Variovorax paradoxus: one gene and its partners. The protein of the gene in region 2 interacts with the protein of the main gene of each other region in a pairwise test. Links are inferred from orthologs where the notes say so. Each region holds a gene or a part of one and is shown on either strand. Other genes may lie near its edges.

Region 1 (3,169 bases), 740 kb from region 2 along the record:
AGCCAGGCGGTGCTGACCGAGGACGAGCGCGAGCTGGGCGTGGTGCTGGTCGACATCGGCGCGGGCACCACCGACGTGGCCATCTTCACCAACGGCGCGATCCGCCACACGGCCGTGATTCCGATCGCGGGCGACCTCATCACGAGCGACATCGCGATGGCGCTGCGCACGCCGACCAAGGACGCGGAAGACATCAAGGTCGAGAACGGTTTCGCCAAGCAGCTGCTGGCCGACCCCGAGACGCAGGTCGAGGTGCCGGGCCTGGGCGACCGCGGCCCGCGCATGCTGAGCAAGCAGGCGCTGGCCGGCGTGATCGAGCCGCGCATCGAGGAAATCTTCTCGCTCGTGCAGCAGGTGGTGCGCGAGTCGGGCTATGAAGAAGTGCTGTCGTCGGGCGTGGTGCTCACGGGCGGCAGCGCGGTGATGCCCGGCATGGTCGAACTCGGCGAAGACATCTTCCTGAAGCCGGTGCGACGCGGCATTCCGAAGTACTCCAGCGCGTTGTCCGACATGGTTGCACAGCCTCGCGCCGCTACAGTCATGGGCCTTCTCGAAGAGGCACGCTTCGCGCGCATGCGCGGCTTCAAGGTCGCGCAGAAGAATGGATCGGTAAAAACCGCATTCGGACGCTTCAAGGACTTCATAGTGGGGAATTTCTGACGATGATCAAGTCTCCACTCTGGCTCGCGCGCGGCAGCCCTCCCTTGCACTTCAACGAGCGATGGCGACGCACAGGTCCACCGCCATGACGAGCGCATCGTTGTTCTCGTCGCGGCACAAGAAATATTCATAGACACATAACGGCAACTGCAAGATTCAAGGAGTTAAAAATGACCATCGAAATGATCGAAGTCGAAGAGTTCAATCAGGGCACGCAGATCAAGGTGATCGGTGTCGGCGGTGGCGGCGGCAATGCGGTCGCCCACATGATGGAGCGTGGCGTGCAGGGCGTTCAGTTCGTCTGCGCGAACACCGACGCACAGGCGCTGCAGCGCAGCACCGCGCACAAGATCATCCAGCTCGGCACCAGCGGCCTGGGCGCCGGCAGCAAGCCCGAGAAGGGCCGTGACGCGGCCGAAGCGGCGGTGGACGACATCCGCGCCGCCATCGACGGCGCGCACATGCTGTTCATCACCGCCGGCATGGGCGGCGGCACCGGCACCGGCGCGGCACCCGTGATCGCGCGCGTCGCGAAGGAAATGGGCATCCTGACCGTGGGCGTGGTGACCAAGCCCTTCGACTGGGAAGGCGGCCGCCGCATGACCAACGCCGACGCCGGCCTGACCGAACTCGAAGCCAACGTCGACTCGCTGATCGTGGTGCTCAACGAGAAGCTGCTCGACGTGCTGGGCGAAGACGTCACGCAGGACGAAGCCTTCGCGCAAGCCAACGACGTGCTGAAGAACGCCGTGGGCGGCATCTCGGAAATCATCAACGAGTACGGCGGCGTGAACGTCGACTTCGAAGACGTGCGCACCGTGATGGGCGAACCCGGCAAGGCCATGATGGGCACCGCTGCCGCCGCTGGCCCCGACCGCGCGCGCATCGCCGCCGAACAGGCCGTGGCCTGCCCGCTGCTCGAAGGCATCGACCTCTCGGGTGCCAAGGGCGTGCTGGTGCTGGTGACGGCATCGAAGGGCTCGCTGAAGCTGAACGAGTCGAAGCTGGCGATGAACACCATCCGCGCCTACGCTTCGCCGGACGCGCACGTGATCTACGGCGCCGCCTACGACGACAGCCTGGGCGACGAGATGCGCGTGACCGTGGTGGCCACCGGCCTGTCGCGTGCCGACGCCCGCCGCCAGGCGCCGACGCTGGAAGTGATCCGCACCGGCACCGACAACATCGGCTTCACCGTGCCCACCCTCGGCGGCACCGGCCATGCGCACAGCAGCGGCGGCAGCCAGCCGAACTACGACGGCATGGCCGTGCCCAGCGTGTGGCGCACCAACCGCACGATGGCCGCAGCCAAGGTGGACGCGCTGTCGTCGGGCGGCATGGACGACTTCGAGATCCCGGCCTTCCTGCGCCGCCAGGCCGACTGAATTCGGCTCGCCCCCAGGCTGCGCGCACTTCGTGTCGCTTCGCCAACCCCCTGCCGGGGCAACACCTGAGGCCCGGCGGAGCCGGTTCCTCGGTGTTCCGCGAAGCGACTCAGCGAGACGCAGAGGGCACGAGGGTTCGCAAGGGGTACGGGGACGACCTGAAAGGGACGTCTGCCGGCTCTAGGCGCTGCGCTCACCTCGTGCCCTTTGCGTCCATTTCGGGCCAGTCTGCGGGGATTGCATAGAACCCATGTCTATCGGTGCCATAGCGAGGGGCATAGGCCGCCACGCACGTCGCGCGCCTAAAATGCCCGCCGTGCTGCAACAACGAACCCTCAAGTCGATCAGCCGCGCCGTGGGCGTGGGGCTCCATAGCGGCCAACGCGTGGAACTGACCCTGCGACCGGCTCCGGCCGACACGGGCATCGTGTTCCGCCGCGTCGACCTGCCCGAGCCGGTCGAGATCCGCATGACCGCCGAGGCGGTCACCGACACGCGCCTGGCGTCCACGGTCTCCACCGGCGGCGCCAAGGTGCAGACCGTCGAACACATCATGTCGGCCTGCGCGGGCCTGGGCATCGACAACCTCTACATCGACATCACGGCCGACGAAGTGCCGATCCTCGACGGATCGGCTTCCTCGTTCGTGTTCCTGCTGCAGAGCGCGGGCATCGCGCTGCAGAAGGCGCCGCGCCGCTTCATCCGCGTGACCCGCAAGGTCGAGGTGCGCGAAGGCGAGGGCGCCAACGAGAAGTGGGCGAGCCTGGAGCCGTACCACGGCTTCAAGCTGAGCTTCGAGATCGACTTCGACCATCGCGTCGTCAACTCCACCGGCCAGCGCGTGGAGTTCGACCTGGGCGCGGACTCGTACAGCCGCGACATCGCGCGCGCGCGCACCTTCGGCTTCACCAAGGAGGTCGAGTACATGCGCAGCAAGGGTCTCGCGCTCGGCGGCGGGCTGGACAACGCCATCGTGATGGACGACACCAAGGTGCTGAACGAAGGCGGCCTGCGCTACGACGACGAGTTCGTGAAGCACAAGATCCTCGACGCCATGGGCGACCTGTACATCATCGGCAAGCCGCTGCTGGCCGCGTACACCGCGTTCCGCTCGGGCCATGCAC
Region 2 (3,252 bases):
CCGTAGGTGGGCTTGATGCCGGTGATGCCGCAGAACGAGGCGGGCTGGCGGATCGAGCCGCCGGTGTCGGTGCCGGTGGCCGCGGGAGCCAGGCGTGCCGCCACTGCCGCCGCGCTGGCGCCGGACGAGCCGCCCGGAATGCGCTCGCGGTTCCAGGGGTTCTGCACGGGCACGGCCTTGTCGTGGCCCACGGCGGGCACGGCGATGTTCTCGTTGGCCGAGCCCATCGCGAATTCGTCGCAGCTCAGCTTGCCGAGCGTGACCGCGCCGGCTTCGGCCAGACGCTTGACCACGGTCGCGTCGAAGGGCGAGCGGTAGCCCGCGAGCATCTTCGAGCCCGCGGTGGTGGCGAAGTCGGTGGTGACGAAGATGTCCTTGTGCGCGATGGGCACGCCGGCCAGCGCCGGGGCGTTGCCGGCGGCGATGAGCGCGTCGGCGGCGCGGGCCTGGGCCAGCGTCGCTTCTTCATTGACGTCGACGAAGGTGCCGAGGGATTCGTGGGCCTTCATGCGGCCGAGGAATACCTGGGAGGCCTCGACGGCCGAAACCTTGCGGTCGGCCAGCGCCTGGGCCAGCGCGACCACGCCCATCTGGTGCAGTTCGGTGTTGCTGCTCATTATTCGATCACCTTGGGCACGAGGAACAGGCCGGCTTCGACGGCCGGGGCGCTCTTCTGGTTGGCTTCGCGGTTATTGGGCTCGCTCGCCACGTCGTCACGCAGGCGCAGCGTGATGTCTTCGATGGCCGCCACGGGGTGGGCCAGCGGCTCGACGCCGGTGGTGTCCACCGAACGCATGCGTTCGACCACGTCGAAAAAGCCGTTGATCTGGCTGAGCATGCGCTCGCTTTCGTCGGGAGCCAGCTGCAGCCTCGCCAGCGAGGCGATGCGCGCGATATCGGAAGCAGAAAGTGCCATAGGGTCGAAACGCTAAAAAAAGCAGGGGGAATCGCACCGCGAAGCCGGTGCTAATACGGGAATCAGAGGGGATTCGGTTATTATCCCGCCTTTGCCGCAACCCCCGCGAACGCGCCGGCTTTTGCGCCAAAAACGATCAATTCACCCCGTCAAACGACCCAAAAAATAGAGCGACGACCTGCCGATGCGCAGGCCGTGCTCAGAGGATTCCGCACATGTTTGGAGCTTTCCGTCGGTACTTTTCCACCGACCTTGCGATCGACCTCGGCACCGCCAACACCCTGATCTTCGCCCGCAACAAGGGCATCGTGCTGGACGAACCGTCCGTCGTGGCAATCCGCCATGAAGGCGGCCCCCACGGCAAGAAGGTGATCCAGGCTGTCGGCCGCGAAGCCAAGGCCATGCTGGGCAAGGTGCCCGGCAACATCGAGGCGATCCGCCCGATGAAGGACGGCGTCATTGCCGACTTCGTGATCACCGAGCAGATGATCAAGCAGTTCATCAAGATGGTGCACCCGCGCACGCTGCTCACGCCGAGCCCGCGCATCATCATCTGCGTGCCCTGCGGCTCGACCCAGGTCGAGCGCCGCGCCATCAAGGACGCGGCCGAGGCGGCAGGCGCCACCTCCGTCTACCTCATCGAGGAACCCATGGCCGCGGCCATCGGCGCCGGCCTGCCCGTCAGCGAAGCCTCGGGCTCGATGGTGGTGGACATCGGCGGCGGCACCACCGAAGTGGGCGTCATCTCGCTGGGCGGCATGGTCTACAAGGGCTCCGTGCGCGTGGGCGGCGACCGCTTCGACGAAGCCATCATCAACTACATCCGCCGCAACTACGGCATGCTGATCGGCGAGCCGACGGCCGAAGTCATCAAGAAGAACATCGGCTCGGCCTTCCCGGGCTCCGAAGTCAAGGAAATGGAAGTCAAGGGCCGCAACCTTTCCGAAGGCGTGCCGCGCAGCTTCACCATCAGCAGCAACGAAGTGCTGGAAGCCCTGACCGATCCGCTGAACAACATCGTCTCGGCCGTGAAGAACGCGCTCGAACAGACGCCGCCCGAACTGGGCGCCGACATCGCCGAGCGCGGCATGATGCTGACTGGCGGCGGCGCGCTGCTGCGCGACCTCGACCGCCTGCTGGCCGAGGAAACCGGCCTGCCGGTGCTGGTGGCCGAAGACCCGCTGACCTGCGTGGTGCGCGGCTGCGGCATTGCGCTGGAGCGCATGGACCGCCTGGGCAGCATTTTCACGAGCGAGTAAGCAGGCAGCTGCATCATCGGCCGGCCTCTGCTTGCGCAGGCCGGCTTTTTGTTATTTGATTCCGCACCACCGCCGGGTCTGAATTCATGCCTCTGGGCACGCTCGATCGCACAGCGCCACCCCTGTTCAACCAGGGGCAGTCGGCGCTCAGCAAGCTGATCTTCTTCGGCGCGCTCTCCCTGTTCCTCATGGTGGCCGACGCGCGTTTCCACATCGTGCAGCCCATCCGCGCGGGCATCGGCGCGGTGCTGTATCCGGTGCAATGGGTGGCGCTGAAGCCGGTTCAGGCCGTGCTCGGCGGCGGACGCTACTTCGAAGACCTGCAGGTCGCCCAGCGCAACGAGGAAGATGCTCGCAAGGCACTGATGATGCAGGCCGAGCGCGCGGCCCAGGCCGACACCTTGGCGCAGGACAACGCCCGCCTGCGCGAACTGCTCGAGCTGCGCCAGGCCACGACCACGCCGGGCCGCGCGGCCGAGGTGCTGTACGACGCGGCCGACCCCTACACCCGAAAGATCGTGATCGACCAGGGCATGACCCAGGGCGTGGTGGCCGGCTCGCCGGTGATCGACGCGCGCGGCGTGCTGGGCCAGGTCACGCAGGTGCTGCCCTTCACGAGCGAGGTCACGCTGGTGATCGACCGCGACCTGGCCATTCCCGTGCAGAACACCCGCACCGGCGTGCGCAGCGTGGCCTTCGGCGACGCCTCGGCCCACGGCGGCGGCCTGGAGCTGCGCTTCATGGCCGCCAATGCCGACCTGCAGGAAGGCGACCTGCTCTCCACCAGCGGCGTCGACGGCATCTACCCCACCGGCCTGCCGGTGGCGAAGATCGAACGCATCGAGCGCCGCGCCGATTCCGCCTTCGCCCGCATCTACTGCGTGCCGCTGGCCCATGTGACGGCCGCGCGCTACGTGCTGGTGCTCGAACCCACGGGCGCGCCGACCGCGCCGCCGCCAGCCCCGCCCGCCACCACCCAGCGCAAGCGGCCGGAAGGCAAGCCCGGCGCGGGCAAGAACGAAAAGAAGCCGGGAGAACGTCGATGATCAAGCGTCCCGGCCAGCAGCAGCTCCTGCT
Region 3 (3,208 bases), 3.7 Mb from region 2 along the record:
CGACATCGACGCCGCCTGCGGCCAGCTCGCCGGCGACGTCAAGGACCGCACCCGTGCGGCCGAGCGCATGGCCCAGCGCCGTGCAGCCGAGCGCCCCATTGTTTTGCACCCGGTCCGCAAGACCCTTCCCCAGGAGCACTGAAGCAATGAGCATGGCCTTTCCGATGACGACCGCTAGCGCGCAGCGAATGCTGGCCGCGAGTTTTGCCGGCGTCGCCGTGACGTTTTTGCTCGCCGGTTGCGTCAGCACGCGCACCACCACCACGAGCCTGGCCGACACCAGTTCGGGCAAGGGCGTGGACATCGTCACCGAGTCCGACGAAAGCTCCCGCCAGCGCCGCGCGCGCCTGCGCATGGAGCTGGCCTCGGGCTACTTCGAGCAGGGCCAAACCAACGTCGCGCTCGACGAGATCAAGCAGGCGCTCGCCGCCGACCCGAACAATTCGGACGCGTACAACCTGCGCGGCCTGGTCTACATGCGGCTCGACGACGCCGGCATGGCCGAAGACAGTTTTCGCCGCGCCATTGCCATCAATCCGCGCGACCCCAACACGCGCCACAACTACGGTTGGCTGCTGTGCCAGCAGAACCGCTACGGCGATGCGGCAACGCAGTTCAACGAGGCGCTCGCCGTGCCCAGCTACGCCGACCGTGCCAAGACGCTCATGACGCGTGGCGTCTGCGAGCTCAAGGCGGGCCAGCGCGCGCAGGCCGAGCGCACCCTTCAGCAGGCCTACGAGATCGACGCCAGCAACCCGGTGGTCGGTTTCAACCTGGCCCTGGTGCTCGCGCAGCGCGAAGAATGGTCGCGTGCGCAGTTCTACATTCGCCGCGTCAACAACAGCCCTTCGGCCAGCGCCGAAACGCTGTGGCTCGGCATCAAGATCGAACGAAAGCTCAACAACCGCGAGGCATTGGCGCAGTTGGGAGGTCAACTGCAACGACGCTTCCCCCAGTCGCGGGAGGCATCAGCGTACGAGCGCGGGAATTTCAATGATTGATCGGGTTTCGGAGTTCGGCACTTCCGCGGCGCAGCCGCTCGAAGAAGGCGACATCACGCACAAGACCGCAGGCGACTTGCTTCGCGAGGCGCGCGAGGCGCATGGCCTGCACATCGAAATGGTGGCGGCGGCGCTCAAGGTGCCCCCGCAGAAACTGCTGGCGCTCGAGGCCGACGACATCGCTTCGTTGCCCGATCCGGTATTTGCGCGTGCGCTCGCCAGCAGCGTCTGCCGCGCCTTGCGCATCGATCCCGCGCCCGTGCTCGCCAAGCTGCCGACCACGCAGAAGGTGTCGCTGGCCGCGGCCGACCGCACGCTCAAGACCAACATCTCGTCGGGCACGCCGCGCTGGGCCGGCAACGGCCGCTCCAGCGGCGGCCTGCCATCGCGCGCGCTGCTGACCGTCGTGGTGCTGCTGCTGATCGGCGCGGGCGCGCTGTTCTGGCTGCCGCAGTCGGTCTTCGATCAGCTCGGTGCCTCGGTCTCGCGTCTGACGGCGCATGGCTCGGCCGACACCCCGGCAACGAACGATGCGTCCGCGGGAACGCCGGGCGGTTCGGGCGTCGTCGCCGAGACCGTGCCGGCTCAGGCGGTAGCGCCAAGCGGTTCGGTGGGAGCGGCTGTAGAGACGCCTGTTGCTGCCAATCCAGCCAATGCAACGACGCCGGTCGCAACGGCACCCGCCGCCGTCGCGCCTGCAGCTTCCGCCGCGAGCAGCCAGCAGCTCGTTTTCGTGGCACGTGAAGAGTGCTGGATCACCGTGACCGAAGCCGGCGGCAAGCAGCTGCTGCGTCGCAGCCTGCAGGCCGGCGAGACCGTCGGCCTGTCGGGCGCGCTGCCGCTGTCCGTGGTCGTGGGCCGTGCGTCGAGCGTCGACGTGCAGGTGCGCGGCAAGCCTTTCGACCTGAAGCCGGTCACCAAGAGCGGTGGCGTGGCGCGTTTCGAGGTGACGTCATGAGCGATTGCCTTCTTCCCATCGAATCGGCGGCGCCCAAGGCGCGCCGCTCGCGCCAGGCCAGCGTGGTCTGGGGCCCGCGTGTGGTCACGGTGGGGGGCGACGCGCCGGTGCGCGTGCAGTCGATGACCAACACCGACACCGTCGATGCCATCGGCACCGCGATCCAGGTCAAGGAGCTTGCGCTGGCCGGTTCGGAGATGGTGCGCATCACCGTCAACACGCCCGAAGCCGCCGCGCAGGTGCCCTACATCCGCGAGCAGCTCGACCGCATGGGCGTCGACGTGCCGCTGATCGGCGACTTCCATTACAACGGCCACCGGCTGCTCACCGACTATCCGGCCTGTGCCGAAGCGCTGAGCAAGTACCGCATCAACCCCGGCAACGTGGGCAAGGGCGACAAGAAGGACAAGCAGTTCGGCCAGATGATCGACGCCGCGATGCGCTGGAACAAGCCGGTGCGCATCGGCGTGAACTGGGGCAGCCTCGACCAGGAACTGCTCGCCAGCCTGATGGACACCAACAGCCAACGCGCCCAGCCCTGGGATGCCAAGCAGGTGATGTACGAGGCGCTGATCACGTCGGCCATCGAGTCCGCCAAGCTGGCCGAGTCGATGGGCATGGCCGGCAACCAGGTCATCCTGTCGTGCAAGGTGAGCGGCGTGCAAGACCTGATCTCGGTCTACCGCGAGCTGGCCCGGCGCTGCGAGTATCCGCTGCACCTGGGCCTGACCGAGGCCGGCATGGGTACCAAGGGCACGGTGGCTTCGGCCACGGCGCTGTCGATCCTGCTGCAGGAGGGCATCGGCGACACCATTCGCGTGTCGCTCACGCCGCAGCCGGGCGAGTCGCGCACGCAGGAAGTGCTGATCGCCAACGAGATCCTGCAGGCGCTTGGCCTGCGCGTGTTCGTGCCGAGCGTCACCGCCTGCCCGGGCTGTGGCCGCACCACGAGCACCACCTTCCAGGAACTGGCCAAGCAGATCGACGACTACCTGCGCATGCAGATGCCGGTCTGGCGCAAGAAGTATCCCGGCGTGGAAACGCTGAAGGTGGCCGTCATGGGCTGCATCGTCAACGGCCCAGGCGAAAGCAAGCATGCCGACATCGGCATCAGCCTGCCTGGCACCGGCGAGGCGCCCGCGGCGCCGGTCTTCATCGACGGCGAAAAGGCGCTTACGCTGCGCGGCGACAATATCGCCAACGAGTTCCACCAGCTCGTAGAAACCTATATCGAAAAGCGCTTCGGCGG

Evidence for each region. Proteins that work in one complex are often made in the same cells at the same time.
Region 1: the proteins of L3V85_RS04065 (region 2) and ftsZ interact in binary tests that used the Escherichia coli proteins (3 or more experiments, as listed by UniProt). The link is inferred for Variovorax paradoxus from one-to-one orthologs.
Region 3: the proteins of L3V85_RS04065 (region 2) and L3V85_RS21075 interact in binary tests that used the Escherichia coli proteins (3 or more experiments, as listed by UniProt). The link is inferred for Variovorax paradoxus from one-to-one orthologs.

What each region holds. Positions count from the first base shown.
Region 1 is NZ_CP091716.1:1,548,190-1,551,358, forward strand. Bases 1-2,937 are described here. They hold ftsZ (cell division protein FtsZ), read left to right. Parts: upstream 1-830; coding sequence 831-2,045; downstream 2,046-2,937. Other genes in these bases: ftsA (cell division protein FtsA), read left to right, coding at 1-660; lpxC (UDP-3-O-acyl-N-acetylglucosamine deacetylase), read left to right, coding at 2,362-2,937. In the rest of the region: more of lpxC, read left to right, coding at 2,938-3,169. UniProt on the Escherichia coli protein: Essential cell division protein that forms a contractile ring structure (Z ring) at the future cell division site. The regulation of the ring assembly controls the timing and the location of cell division.
Region 2 is NZ_CP091716.1:812,704-815,955, forward strand. What follows is about bases 281-3,153. They hold L3V85_RS04065 (rod shape-determining protein), read left to right. Parts: upstream 281-1,131; coding sequence 1,132-2,175; downstream 2,176-3,153. Other genes in these bases: gatA (Asp-tRNA(Asn)/Glu-tRNA(Gln) amidotransferase subunit GatA), read right to left, coding at 281-617; gatC (Asp-tRNA(Asn)/Glu-tRNA(Gln) amidotransferase subunit GatC), read right to left, coding at 617-916; mreC (rod shape-determining protein MreC), read left to right, coding at 2,262-3,153. Outside these bases: more of gatA, read right to left, coding at 1-280; more of mreC, read left to right, coding at 3,154-3,221; rod shape-determining protein MreD, read left to right, coding at 3,218-3,252. UniProt on the Escherichia coli protein: Forms membrane-associated dynamic filaments that are essential for cell shape determination. Acts by regulating cell wall synthesis and cell elongation, and thus cell shape.
Region 3 is NZ_CP091716.1:4,535,597-4,538,804, reverse strand. Bases 1-2,976 are described here. They hold L3V85_RS21075 (RodZ domain-containing protein), read left to right. Parts: upstream 1-993; coding sequence 994-1,959; downstream 1,960-2,976. Other genes in these bases: ispG (flavodoxin-dependent (E)-4-hydroxy-3-methylbut-2-enyl-diphosphate synthase), read left to right, coding at 1,956-2,976; pilW (type IV pilus biogenesis/stability protein PilW), read left to right, coding at 147-1,001; rlmN (23S rRNA (adenine(2503)-C(2))-methyltransferase RlmN), read left to right, coding at 1-142. In the rest of the region: more of ispG, read left to right, coding at 2,977-3,208.